One region of the Allobranchiibius huperziae genome, then DNA from elsewhere that is predicted to be linked to it. Evidence: predicted binding sites of a transcription regulator. Region 1 holds the regulator's gene; each other region holds the start of a gene.
What was found. Region 1 encodes LexA, which represses DNA repair genes until DNA is damaged. Its sites were predicted from a motif close to TCGAACANNTGTTCGA; they were not measured.
Positions count from the first base shown of each region.

Region 2: a site for LexA is predicted at 2,697-2,712, ahead of ruvC (crossover junction endodeoxyribonuclease RuvC). Genes of this name have one in related genera too.
Region 3: a site for LexA is predicted at 1,567-1,582, ahead of HNR15_RS06560 (HNH endonuclease signature motif containing protein). Genes of this name have one in related genera too.

Region 1 covers NZ_JACCFW010000001.1:2,292,978-2,297,505, forward strand. The annotation lists gene HNR15_RS10780 (vitamin B12-dependent ribonucleotide reductase) at 1-942, opposite strand, end outside; gene nrdR (transcriptional regulator NrdR) at 1,067-1,576, opposite strand; gene HNR15_RS10790 (hypothetical protein) at 1,919-2,359, opposite strand; gene lexA (transcriptional repressor LexA) at 2,666-3,394, shown strand; gene HNR15_RS10800 (NAD-dependent protein deacetylase) at 3,428-4,318, opposite strand; gene HNR15_RS10805 (LysR family transcriptional regulator) at 4,446-4,528, shown strand, end outside.
Region 2 covers NZ_JACCFW010000001.1:1,592,674-1,597,201, forward strand. The annotation lists gene HNR15_RS07575 (vWA domain-containing protein) at 1-1,054, shown strand, start outside; gene pdxT (pyridoxal 5'-phosphate synthase glutaminase subunit PdxT) at 1,147-1,770, shown strand; gene HNR15_RS07585 (YebC/PmpR family DNA-binding transcriptional regulator) at 1,882-2,637, shown strand; gene ruvC (crossover junction endodeoxyribonuclease RuvC) at 2,744-3,304, shown strand; gene ruvA (Holliday junction branch migration protein RuvA) at 3,301-3,915, shown strand; gene ruvB (Holliday junction branch migration DNA helicase RuvB) at 3,912-4,528, shown strand, end outside.
Region 3 covers NZ_JACCFW010000001.1:1,368,451-1,372,978, forward strand. The annotation lists gene HNR15_RS06560 (HNH endonuclease signature motif containing protein) at 59-1,519, opposite strand; gene HNR15_RS06565 (MarR family winged helix-turn-helix transcriptional regulator) at 1,801-2,238, opposite strand; gene HNR15_RS06570 (ABC-2 transporter permease) at 2,312-3,373, shown strand; gene HNR15_RS18790 (D-alanyl-D-alanine carboxypeptidase family protein) at 3,427-4,320, opposite strand.

The DNA.
Region 1 (4,528 bases):
CTCGATGACCTCACCGGTGCCGCGGGCGGTCAGCCCGAACTCCGTGCCGGCCTCGACCGCGCGCATGAACTTGTCGCTCACCCGCACCGAGTTGTTGGCGTTCTGGTACTGCACCGAGGTGATGTCACGGCCGCCGAGGTCCATGTCGAAGCCGGCGTCGCGCAGCGCGCGGATCTTGTCCTCCTCGCGCGCCTTGGTCTCGATGAACTCCTCGATGTCGGGGTGGTCCACGTCGAGCACGACCATCTTGGCCGCACGGCGGGTGGCCCCACCGGACTTGATGGTGCCCGCGGACGCGTCGGCGCCGCGCATGAAGGAGACCGGACCGCTAGCGGTGCCGCCGCTGGACAGCAACTCCTTGGAGGAGCGGATCCGCGAGAGGTTGAGGCCGGCGCCCGAACCGCCCTTGAAGATGAACCCCTCCTCCTTGTACCAGTTGAGGATCGAGTCCATCGAGTCGTCGACCGACAGGATGAAGCACGCCGAGACCTGCTGCGGGCTCTTGGTGCCCACGTTGAACCACACCGGGGAGTTGAAGCTGAACACCTGGTGCAGCAGCGCCCAGGTCAGTTCGTGCTCGAAGATCTCCGCGTCCTCGTCGCTCGCGAAGTAGCCGTTGTCGCGCCCGCCCTTGACGTAGGTCAGGACGACACGGTCGATCAGCTGCTTGAGGCTGGTCTCACGCACCGCGGTGCCGAGCGCCCCGCGGAAGTACTTGGTCGTCACGATGGTGGAGGCGTTGAGAGACCAGAAGTCCGGGAAAAGGACACCGCGCTGCTCGAAGATCGTCGCGCCGGTCTTCCAGTTCTGCTGCACGACGTCGCGCTGCTCCCAGGTCACCTCGTCGTACGGGTGGACGCCGGGCGTGGTGAAGATGCGCTCGATGTGCACCCCACGGTCTGCGCGGGCGGCGTCGGCGCGGGCGCCGGTGGTCTCGGTCATGCTGTTCCTCCGTGTGACGTGGTGAGCTGGGCTGCTGATGCGGGTGGTGCTGGTGATGCTGTGGGGCCTTGCGGTACGCGCACGGGTTACTGCTGCAGCACCCGGCGCACGGGATAACCGGGTATCAGTGATCCTCCCCGGCACCACTGACAACGGGATCGTCGGCGGCGTACGAGGGGCCGAGCACCTGACGCTCGGCGCGAAGCAGCGCGATCGCCGCCTCGAAGTCGCCCAGGTCGTCGAAGGCCTGGTAGACAGAGGCGAATCGCAGGTAGGCGACCTCGTCGAGGGCACGCAACGGGCCGAGGATCGCCAGACCGACGTCATGGGCGTCGATCTCGGCCAGTCCCTGCATCCGGATGGACTCCTCCACCTGCTGGGACAGCAGCGCCAGGTCGTCCTCGGAGACCGGGCGGCCCTGGCACGCCTTGCGCACCCCGACGAGCACCTTCTGGCGGCTGAACGGCTCGCTGGCTCCGGACCGCTTGACGACGGTCAGGCTCGTGGTCTCCATAGTGGAGAAGCGCTTGCCGCAGCTGGGGCACTGGCGGCGCCGTTTGATGCAGGTGCCGTCCTCGCTCGAGCGGGAGTCGACGACGCGACTGTCCTCGTGCCGGCAGAACGGGCAGTGCATGCGTGTCTCCCTCACCCTCGACGATCGGCTCACACCGATCACTCGCCGTCCACGCCGTAGCCCCGCCGAACGAGCCGCCCACCTGTGGGTAACTCGTGGACAACCGGGGGATATCCGCGCTGTGCCTTGGGATAACCCGGGTCGACCTGGGGACTACATGTGGACAACTTACATCGATGTAACTACTAGATGTAGGGATCGTATTCCGGTGGAGGGGGTGATGCAACCTTTAGAGACTGCCCGGTTTCCGCGGGGTCGTTCGTGCTGGTCAGAGGGCCGCCGAGGGCGACACGGAGGCGGTGTCGGCCCTGCTACGGGGCGCCAGAAGGCGCGCGGCCGGACTCAGCGAGGCAGGCGCAGTTGCTCGCCGGCGAACACCTGCAGGGTGTTCAGTCGATTGGCGGCCTGCACCCGCTGCACCGCATTGCCGATCGGCAGCTGGGGGTAGGCGTGGTGGGCGACCGAGGACAGGGTCTGGCCCGACTGGACGACCACGGTGTCGTAGCGCTGCGCGGACCCGCCGCCGCCCACTGCGGCACGGGCTCCCGCCACTCCCCCGACGAGACATAGCAGGAGTGCGCACAGCGTGATCAGCAGGCGACCGCGACGAGTGATGTGCATCGTCGGCGCAGGTGCGTCCACGAGCGCGGGCAGATCAGGGACCGCGCGCAGGTGGCCGCGACGGATGGACGCGGGCGCCGTACGTCGCGATGCGCCGGGACGACCCGGCCGGGCAGGGGTGGCGGGAGTGACCCAGCTGGGAACAGCGGTGACGGCACTCATGAGATCCTCCGATAACTCGTCGATCGTACGTGTGTGCGATCGATCATCTGTCTGATGTCTAGCACGCGCGTTCGAGAAAATCCAGACACGCCCCGAACAGATGTTTGGAAAGTGTGTCCGACTCTCGTAATCTCGTGCTCACCTGCAGAACTGAAACACCGACCACCGACAGCCCCTGCTCAGCAGTTGTGAATCCGCGGAACGACGCCGAATACGGCGACTCATCGGTCCCGGGGACGCAGCCGTTCGGACACCTGGGGCGGGCGGTGGCAGCACGATCCACTCGGAGAGGGACGGACGAAGACCATGGCCAAGGTGCACCAGATGCCCGAGCGCGACGACGACGGTTTGACCACCCGACAGCGGCGCGTGCTGGAGGTCATCCGCAACTCCGTGGACCGGCGCGGTTACCCGCCGAGCCTGCGCGAGATCGGCGAGGCCGTCGGCCTGACCAGCCCCAGCTCCGTCGCTCACCAGCTGTCGATGCTCGAGCGCAAGGGCTACCTGCGCCGCGACCCCAACCGGCCGCGCGCCATCGAGGTCATCTCACCGGACCAGGACAAGGACCAGCGCGGCTACCGGGGCGGGTCCAGCGTCACCAACGCGCCGGACGGTGACCTGAGCGTCGAGGACGAGACCGGCATCGGCGACCGACGACCCAGTGCGTCGTACGTCCCGGTCGTCGGACGGATCGCCGCGGGCGGTCCGATCCTGGCCGACGAGGTCGTCGAGGACGTCTTCCCGCTGCCCAAGCAGATCGTCGGCGAGGGCGACCTCTTCCTGCTGAAGGTCGTCGGCGACTCGATGATCGACGCCGCGATCTGCGACGGCGACTGGGTCGTGGTGCGTCAGCAACCGACCGCGACCAACGGCGACATCGTCGCGGCGATGCTCGACAACGAGGCGACCGTCAAGACCTTCAAGCGCACCGGGGGCAAGGTCTGGCTGATGCCGCACAACACGGCGTACGACCCGATCGACGGCGACGACGCCGTGGTGCTGGGCAAGGTCACGGCGGTGCTGCGCAGGGTCTGAGCGACCGCGGTCGCCCGGCGCTCCTCAGGCGCGTTAGACGCCCGGTGCACCCACGGCCGGCGCTCCCAGTCGGTCCGCCAGCGCCGTCAGGGTGCTGCCCAGCGGCGCCTCAATCTTCAGGTCGGTCTCGCCGTCCCCGCGGGTCCATCCGTCGTTGATCACGATCACGGGCACGCCGATGCGGGCGGCCCGGCGCACGAACCGGTAACCGGACATCACCGCGAGCGACGACCCCAGGACGAGCAGCGCCGACGCCTCTTCGACGAGGCCGAAGCATTGCTCCACCAACGGTTTCGGCACCGATTCGCCGAACATCACGACGTCCGGTTTCAGCAGGTCCGAACCGCACACAGGGCAGTCGGCCGTGACGAACGCGCGCACGATCGCCTCGGGCAGCGCGACGTCACCGTCGGGTCGGACCGCGCCTCCGATCGCGCGGTCGAATCCGGGGTTGGCGTCGCGCAACCAGTCGTCCATGTCATCGCGGCGATGCGTGCTCGAGCAGGCCATGCAGACCACCCGCTCCAGGTTGCCGTGCAGCTCGAGCACCTCGCTCGCACCGGCCGCCTGATGCAGCCCATCGACGTTCTGGGTGATGACGCTCGTCAGGGTGCCGGCGGCGAGAAGCCTGGCGACCGCGCGGTGGCCGTCATTCGGTCGGGCAGCCGCAAAGCGTGGCCAACCGACGTAGGAACGTGCCCAATACCGCTGCCGCGCTTCATGACTGGCGCGTAGCTCGGTCACCGTCATCGGCTGCACCCGACGTACGCCGCGGGCGTCGCGGTAACTCGGCAGACCCGATTCGGTGGACAGGCCGGCTCCGGTCAGGGCGACCAGCCCGCCATCCGCCAGGTAGCTCGCCAGTCCGTCCCATTGATCCGGGCGCACTCCCTCGGGCACCGGGGAGACCGCAGACTCGAGCACGTCATCAGTGTCGCACCGGCCCCGTGGCCCCGTGGGTGCGCGGGTGGCCACTGCGATGCATGGCTGGTGCAGAACGAAAGCACGAAGATGGGTTCCGATGGATAACCTTCCATTATATGATTGGCGGATGATCGACGCTGCGGGCCTGCGGGTCATCCGGGCCATCGCCGACGAGGGCAGCTTCACCGCTGCGGCCACCTCTTTGGGCTA
Region 2 (4,528 bases), 700 kb from region 1:
ACTGAGCGAGCAGTTGTCCCAGCAGTACGCCGGGGCACGGATGGACGACCTCGACCTGGACGCGCTGCGGCGCCAGCTGGGCGATGAGGCGGCAGTGGACGCGCAACGGCTCGCGGAGCTGGAGCGACAGCTGCGCAACCGCGACTACCTGCAGTCCGACGCCCAGGGAGACCTGCGCCTGTCGCCGCGCGCCATGCGCGAGCTCGGCAAGTCGTTGCTGCGCGACGTCAGCCAGACGCTGTCCGGTCGGCAGGGGCAGCGCGACGCGCGCAAGGCGGGTACGGCGGGCGAGCCCTCCGGTGCCTCGCGCCCCTGGGAGTTCGGCGACACCGAGTCGTGGGACGTCACGCGCACGCTGACCAACGCGACGCTGCGCCGAGTGGGCGAGGACAAGGACCACCCCGGTCCTGTCATCTCCTTCGAGGACGTGGAGGTGCAGGAGACCGAGGCACGCACCCAGGCGGCTGTCGCGCTGCTGGTCGACACGTCGTTCTCGATGGCGATGGACGGTCGCTGGCTGCCCATGAAACGTACGGCGCTCGCGCTGCACCAGCTCATCTCGACCAGGTTCCGCGGTGACCATCTGGAGCTGGTGGCCTTCGGCCGGCACGCGCAGACCATGGAGATCGCGGAGCTGACCGGGCTCGCGCCGGAGTGGGACAAGGGCACCAACCTGCACCACGCGCTGATCCTGGCCAACCAGCACTTCCGCAGGTATCCCAACGCCCAGCCGGTGCTCCTCGTGGTCACCGACGGCGAGCCGACGGCGCACCTGGAGTCCGACGGCGAGGTCTTCTTCGACTATCCGCCGCACCCGTTGACCGTGGCGTACGCCGTCCGCGAGCTGGACCAGTCGACCCGCCTCGGCGCGCAGACGACGATCTTCCGGCTCGGCGAGGACCCCGGTCTGGCGCGCTTCCTGGACCAGCTGGCCAAGCGAGCCGGCGGACGCGTGCTGGCACCGGAGCTGGAGGGCCTGGGCGCCGCGGTCGTCGACAGCTATCTGTCGGGGCGCACGTACGGCGGCAGCAGCTGGTTCGGCGCGTCCGGCTGACGTAGGCCGAACATGTGGGGTCGTCGCGCGCTCGATGGAGCGCGCAACGACTCCCAACGTCCCGCGCAACCGGCGCTCCGTACGATCGGCGCGTGACGAAACCGCGCATCGGAGTGCTCGCCGTACAAGGGGACGTGCGCGAGCACCTGCGGGCGCTCGCCAGCGCCGACGTCGAGGCGGTCCCGGTACGCCGCCCCCAGGAGGTCGCGCGCATCGACGGCCTGGTGCTGCCCGGCGGGGAGTCGACCACCATCGACAAGCTGCTGCGCATCTTCGAGCTGCAGGAGCCGATCCGCGCGCGCATCGCAGCGGGCATGCCGGTCTACGGATCCTGCGCCGGGATGATCCTGCTCGCCGACGAGGTGCTGGACGGCCAGCCGGGGCAGCAGACGCTGGGCGGGATGGACATCACGGTCCGGCGCAACGCGTTCGGGCGGCAGATGGACTCCTTCGAGACCGACCTGGTGATGCCGTCGCTCGCGGACGGTGCACACACCCCGGTGCACGCGGTCTTCATCCGCGCGCCCTGGGTCGAGCGTGCCGGCGACGGGGTGCAGGTGCTCGCCACGGTGCCGACCGGGCCGGCGCAGGGTCGCGTCGTGGCATGCCGTGAGGGGGCGCTGCTCGCGACGTCCTTCCACCCCGAGGTCACCGACGATTATCGGGTGCACCACTACTTCGCCGCCATGGTGCGCGACGCCGTTCGCGTGTCGTGAGGGGTGCGGCGTACGCCGTCGCGATCCGGGCCTCCGCGCGAATCGTTACGATGACGGGCGGATCAGCCGTCCACGACGGCCTCACAGCACCGAGCACGAAGCAGGGAGAACATGAGCGGGCACTCCAAGTGGGCCACCACCAAGCACAAGAAGGCGGTGGTCGATGCCAAGCGCGCCAAGCTGTTCGCGAAGCTGATCAAGAACATCGAGGTGGCGGCGCGTTCCGGCGGCGGCGACGTGGTGGGCAACCCCACGCTGTACGACGCGGTGCAGAAGGCCAAGAAGTCCTCGGTCCCGAACGACAACATCGACCGCGCGGTCAAGCGCGGGTCGGGTGCGGAGGCCGGTGCCGCGGAGTATCTGGCGCTGACGTACGAGGGCTACGCGCCCGGCGGCGTGGCGCTGCTCATCGAGTGCCTCACCGACAACAAGAACCGTGCGGTGGCCGAGGTGCGCACGGCCCTGCAGCGCAACGGCGGCACGATGGCCGAGAGCGGTTCGGTCGCCTTCCAGTTCCACCGCAAGGGCCTGGTGACGGTGCCCAAGGCGGACAAGACGGAGGAGGACATCCTCGAGGTCGTGATGGACGCCGGCGCCGAGGAGATCAACGACCTGGGTGAGTCCTTCGAGATCGTCTCCGAGGCCCATGACTTCGTCGCCGTGCGCGAGGCCGTGCAGGCCGCGGGCATCGACTACGACTCGGCCGAGTCGTCGTGGCTGCCCACGGTCGAGGTGCCGCTGGACGCCGACGGCGCCCGCAAGATGTTCCGCATCATCGACGCGCTCGAGGACAGCGACGACGTACAGAACGTCTACGCCAACGGCGAGGTGTCCGACGAGGTCCTGGCCGAGCTCGACGAGGAGTAGGCGACTCGCCGGGTCGCCTGCCCGCGGCCGATCGTCGCACCGGGTAGCGTCGCCGTGTGCCGAACAGGTGTTCGGCACACGGCGATTCAATCTGCAGGAGGCTTGCGTGCGTGTCCTCGGCGTCGACCCCGGACTGACCCGGTGCGGCCTGGGCGTGGTGGAGGGCGGCATCGGCGAACCGGTCCGGATGATCGCCGTCGGTGTCGTGCGTACGCCGCCCGGTGACGACCCCGCCGAGCGGCTGCTCACCCTGCAGACCGAGATCGATGAGTGGCTGCAGCGCTACGCGCCGGACGCCGTCGCCGTCGAACGCGTCTTCGCCAAGGCCAACATCAAGGGGATCATGGGCACCGCGCAGGCCTCCGCCGTCCCGATGCTCGCTGCGGCCCGTCTGGGGCTGCCGCTCGCGATGCACACCCCGTCCGAGGTCAAGGCCGCGGTCACCGGCAACGGCCGCGCCGACAAGGCGCAGGTAACGGCCATGGTGACCCGCATCCTCAAGCTGAAGGTCGCCCCCACGCCCGCCGATGCGGCCGACGCCCTGGCGCTGGCGATCTGCCACGTATGGCGCGGCGGCGCACAAGATCGGATCGCCCAGGCTCTCGCTCGACAGAAGGCGGCGTACGCAGCCCAGGCAGCAGCACAGTCACAGCGGGTGGCCCGGTGATCGCAAGTCTGCGGGGCTCGGTGCTCGCGACCGGCCTCGGCACCCTCGTGGTCGAGGTCGGCGGTGTCGGACTGTCGGTGCTCACGACCCCGTCCACCGCGGCGTCGGTGCGCGTCGGCGAGACAGCCACCCTGGCGACCACGCTCGTCGTGCGCGAGGACTCGCTCACCCTCTTCGGCTTCGCCACCACCAGCGAGCGGGACCTCTTCGAGCTGGTGCAGACCGTCAGCGGCGTCGGTCCGCGGCTCGCGCTGGCGATGCTGGCCATCCACGCCCCGGAGGTGCTGCGCGCCGCGATCGCCGGCGGCGACCTCGCGACACTCGTGAAGGTGCCGGGCATCGGCAAGAAGGGCGCCGAACGGATCGTCCTGGAGCTGAAGGACAAGGTCGGCCCGGTGTCGGCCGCCGGTCTCGAGGACGCGGCGCAGCAGGCGTCCAGCATCGTCGACGGCGAGCACGGCCAGGTGATTGAGGCGCTCGTCGGCCTGGGCTGGTCGACCAAGCAGGCCCAGGACGCCGTCGAGCGGGTCGTCGATGCGGCCCCCGGTGACGGCCACGTGAGCGACGTGTCGGGTCTGCTGCGCGCAGCGCTGCGGGAGCTCGGCCGGTGAGCGAGAGCGACGACCCGTCGTACGACGACGAGTCGTACGACGCGACGGCGCGGATCGTGGATCCGGGGGGTCACCCGGCCGACGAGGACCGCCGCTTCGAGGCGGCCCTGCGGCCGCGCAGGCTCGCCGATTTCCCCGGCCAGCCGCGGGTCCGCGATCAGTTGGGTCTGCTGCTGGAGGCGGCGCGACGCCGCGGCGCACCTCCGGACCATGTGCTGCTGTCCGGCCCGCCCGGCCTGGGCAAGACCTCGCTGGCGATGATCATCGCCGCCGAGCTGGAGCAGCCGATCCGCATCACCAGCGGGCCCGCCATCCAGCACGCGGGCGACCTGGCCGCCGTGCTCTCCTCGCTCGCCGAGGGCGAGGTGCTCTTCCTCGACGAGATCCACCGGATGGCGCGCCCGGCCGAGGAGATGCTCTACCTGGCGATGGAGGACTTCCGGGTCGACATCATCGTCGGCAAGGGCCCGGGCGCCACGGCCATCCCGCTGGAGCTGCCGGCGTTCACCGTGGTCGGCGCGACGACGAGAGCGGGCCTGCTGCCCGCGCCGCTGCGCGACCGTTTCGGCTTCACCGGCCACCTCGACTTCTACGCGACGGCCGACCTCGCGCA
Region 3 (4,528 bases), 920 kb from region 1:
GGCGGGCCGCTGGGTGTGAACCATGCCGCAGGTCGTTCGGTCCGGCGGCGCTGCCCGGTCATGCCGCCGGGTCCCGGCTGGGTCGGGTGGGCATCAGGCCGGGGGTGGGGTCCCAGGTGACTCCGGTGGTGGTGACGTGGGCGCTCAGTAGGTCGCGGTGCACGATGGTGTGGTGTCTGGCGCAGAGCAGTGCTGCGTTGGTAAGGGTTGTTTCTCCGCCGGCCCACCAGGGCGTCACATGGTGGGCGTCGCACCAGTCCGGTGGTCGGTCGCAGCCGGGGAAGGTGCAGTGCCGATCTCGATGGATGATCGCGGTGCGTAGTCCTCCGGTGAAGAGGCGTTTCGCGCGCCCGACGTCGAGGGGTTCGGAGTCGGTGCCGAGGACGGTCGGGATGAGATCGGCGTCGCAGGCGAGTCGTCGCAGGGTGCCGGCATCGAGGTACTCCCCGTCGGTGGTGTGTCCGATGCCGGGTAGGTATGTCGGTGGGGATTGGCGGTTGTTCGGATCGTGTTGGCCGATCCAACCAGCTTCCTGAAGCCCTTCGTACAACGTGTTGTAGTCCAGGGTGACCAGGATCTTCGCGGTCCCGCCGAACTCACCCACGGGCCGACCGGCGGTGCCGTCGAGGACGCCTGCGGCCGTCTCAACCAGCCGCACCAGCGCATCCGCGCGGCGTTTGGCGGGGGTGCGGGTGTCCCGCTCGGGCGCACCGGTCCCGGTTTCGAGCAGTGGACCTGCACCCGTCGCACGTCCAGGGTCGCCGGTGTCGGAGCAGCCCGCCTCGTCGGTGTCGGTGGGGCTGGTTTGCGATCTGGGCGCGGGTGCGGACAGCGCGCGGAGGGCGTGTTTGACGGCGGCGGCGTGCCCGCCGGACAGTTCGGCGACGAACCTCGTCAGTCCACCGGGTAGGTCGGCCCAGTGCACCGATTCGCAGTCCTGCTGGCGTTCTTCATCCCGCACGAGGTGTTCGGGGGCGTATTCGCCGCGGATCCGGGTGCTGAGCTCGCGTAGGGCGCGGGGTCCGAAGCTGCTTAGCGACAGGTACCGCCCGAGCAGGTCGTCGCGATCCGCGCAGGGCAGTTGCGGCAGGATCTGGGGGAGTTCCCGCAGTGCGGCCGCCGCCACCGGGACGGTCGCCGCCCCGCTCGCGAGGGCGTCGGCGACGACGGTGTTGCGGGGGTCGGCGCAGTCCATCCCGACAGCCCCGACCCGGCGCACGACGACGGGGTCGACACCACGGGCCTGCTGGGCGACCCAGGCCGGTGCCCCGGTCGCGGTGGAGTTGGCGACCGTGCCCCGACCGAGGGCGTCCGCCGTCGCTAGGGCGGCAACGTTCTCTCCCCGCGCTCCGATCTGCAGCATCGACCCGACGACGTCGCCCAGCTGGGTCTCATCCAGTTGGTGCAGTGCACCGGGCCACTCGTCCAACGTGGTCTTGAACTCACTCAGCAGGCCCATCAACCGGGCACCGGTCCCCGGTGCGGCGGGCGCCTGCGGGTCGCTTGTCGACTGCGCCATGGCCCCTCCTCGAGCTGCTGATCCTCACGTCATCGGTATACCATGGATCATACGCGTGTTCGAACCAGGATGTAAAGGGTAATCCGGCGAATACATCTGCGAACGTTGAGTATTCGAACTGAGGTTATCCACATCCCCTCCTCCGCGGTGTGGGTTTCATGGGTTGTCCACACCTCACCGATCGCCCCCACCCGCCAACTGCGCATGGTGCGATACGGATGTGATCGTGTGCCATCTGGGGCGCACGAAATGCGCAGTGGGCCGATCGCGGATGCCGACGCTCAGCTGGAGCGCGCGTTGAAGCGCCTCAGCAGGTCGGCGAACTGGGTCACCTCGGCGTCCGTCCAGTCACTCACACGGTCCCGGATCGCCTCGATCCGCACCGTGTCCGACTGCTGCAGGATGTGGCGGCCCTCGGGGGTGAGCCTCAGCCACTGCGCGCGGCGTTCACCGGGAGCGGCCTCCCGCTCGATGAGTCCGCGCTGCTCGAGGACGGCGATCTGCCGGCTCGCCGTGGACTTGTCGATCTGCAGATCGGCCGCCACGTCGACAGCGGTCGGGTGTGGTCGTGCGGTGACCGCGGACATCAACGTTGCCTCCGCGAATGTGATTTCCGGCACGTTGGTGCTCCACTCGCGCCGCAATCTCCTTGCGAAAAAACGTAGTTCGACGAGCACGACCCGTAATGGCTCGTCGCGCGATTTGCTCTCCGTCTTCATAGGCATACTATAGATACAGAAGTTGCATCTACCAACTTCAGACTCGGACGGTAGTAGGAGGAGAACGGTGAAGGTGAGCGGACCGCAGCAGGTGGTGCCGATGAAGACGGTGCTGTCCCATGTGCTGGTGCCGATCGTGATGGGCCTGGTGATGGCAGCGGCGTACCTCGGCGGCTTCCACAAGCCGGCACCTCACAACGTGCCGCTGGCCGTCGTGGGGACGACGCAGCAGGCGCAGCCGATCGCCGACGCGCTGCAGCATGCTGTCGGTGACGCGGCGACGGTGCGGGTCGTGCCGAACACGGCCGAAGCCACCCGCGAGATCCAGCAGCTCGACCTCTCCGGCGCGTACGTGCCCGGAGCTCACCAGGCAGTCCTCCTGACCGGGTCGGCCGCCTCAGACAGCACGAAGACCGTGGTGACACAGGTCTTCTCGCCGGTCGCTCTCAAACAGGGTGTGCCGCTGTCGGTCAAGGACGTGGCACCCGTGACCGCGGGCGACCCGATTGGTCAGAACGGCTTCTTCTTCCTCGTCGCGCTCACCGTCGGCGCCTACGCGACCTCGATCGCCATCGGTGCGGCAGCCGCCTCCCGGCGCTTCCGGGACCGCGTCGGCCTTGCCGCCGGTGCTGCCGTGGTGCTCTCGACGGCCGAGCTCGCCGTCGCCCACTTCGGCTACGACATGTTCGGCGGTCACGTCCCGGCCGTCTGGGGTCTGTCGATCCTCTACACGGCGGCCGTGATGTTCGTCGGCGTCGGACTGCACCCGCTGGTCGGACGGTTCAGCACGCTGCTCTACTCCGCCGTCTTCGTCGCACTGAACTTCACGAGCTCCGGGGGAGTCTTCTCACCCGTCCTGCAGCCGGCGTTCTTCGGCTGGCTGCACCACTTCTGGATCGGTGCCGGGTTCGTGGAGACGCTGCGCCGGATGTTCTACTTCCCGGCCGTCGGCCTCGGCGGACCGCTGGCGATCCTGTTCGGATGGCTCGTGCTCGGCATCGCCTGCCTGGGCCTCGGGTACGCCGTGGAGCAGCGCCGTGCGCGTCGTACGGCGACCGGCACGCACGTCGACCGCTCCACCGGTCGGCTGGACTCCGCCACCGAGGAGGAGCTGGAAGAGGACGTCGCCGTCTGAGCTTCGACCCCCACCATCCCCGATCCCGACGTGCCGATCCCGGCGCGTCGGGATCAGTACGTCGGGGCGGCCGGCAGTCCGAACAGGTCCTCCTCGGTCACGATCTGGCGTGCGTGCACGTAGGCGGTCAGGGAAGTGCCGAGGTATCGCACGTGCCACGGCTCGGACTGCCATCCGGTGATTGCGGTCTTCCCCACCGCGTTGCTGAGGATGAAGCCGTACCGCCACGCGTTGGCCGCGATCCACCGACCCGTGGCGGTAGTCGTGGTGCATGACGCATTCGTGCACGGGGCATTGGTGAGGTCGGCGGCCAGGCCCAGCTGGTGCTCGCTGAACCCCGGGCGCGCAACGAGGTTGTCGGCCACCTTCTGCCCGTACTGCTTCACGTCCTGGTCGTAGAGCGCGCTCTGCGATGCGTAGGAGCGGTACCCGCTGTTGACGCCCGTGGTCAGCCCCGCGGCCGCGGCGCCGGCGATGAGCTGCCTCACGGCGGTCGCCGCGCTGGCGGTGAGCTGGCGCGAGCCGACGGTCTGCAGCCCTGACGGCGCGTAGGTCGACGGCAACGCGTTGCGCTTGTTGGTCATTCGCCACAGCGCGCCCGCCAAGGACGTGGCCGACGTACTCGCCTCGACGGTCGACGTGGCGTAGCCCGGCGCGGTGACGACGTACGAGTTGCGCGACCCGCTCGGCTGCCAGAGGACGAGCAGGGCGTGGCCGGTCACCGAGGTGCTGGATCCGATCAGCGAGCCGCCCGCGTGCCGCACCGTCACGACCGTGCCGGACGGCACGCTCACCCAGAGAGCGGTCTTGGTCGGCAGGAGCGCGTAGGGGGCCACCGACATCGACGGGAGGGTGCTCGCGGCTCGGGCGCTCGGTGCCGACACGGCCAGGGTGGCGAGGACGGCGATGAGCGCCGCGAGGAGGGATGTGGTGAGTCGACGCTTCACGACTGCTGGACCTTTCGTGCGACCCGGTCAGGATGATGACCGGACATCAGGCCTCGGCAGGAGGCCGTCACCAACGACACGGTAGACCGACCGGACGTCTCCGCGTCATTACGGCACCGATCGACTCGGCGGGTCTAGCCCCGCGCTCGCAGCGGGTGCTCACCACGAGCGGACCGGTCTGTGCCCCCGGGCCCGGAACGCCACCGGC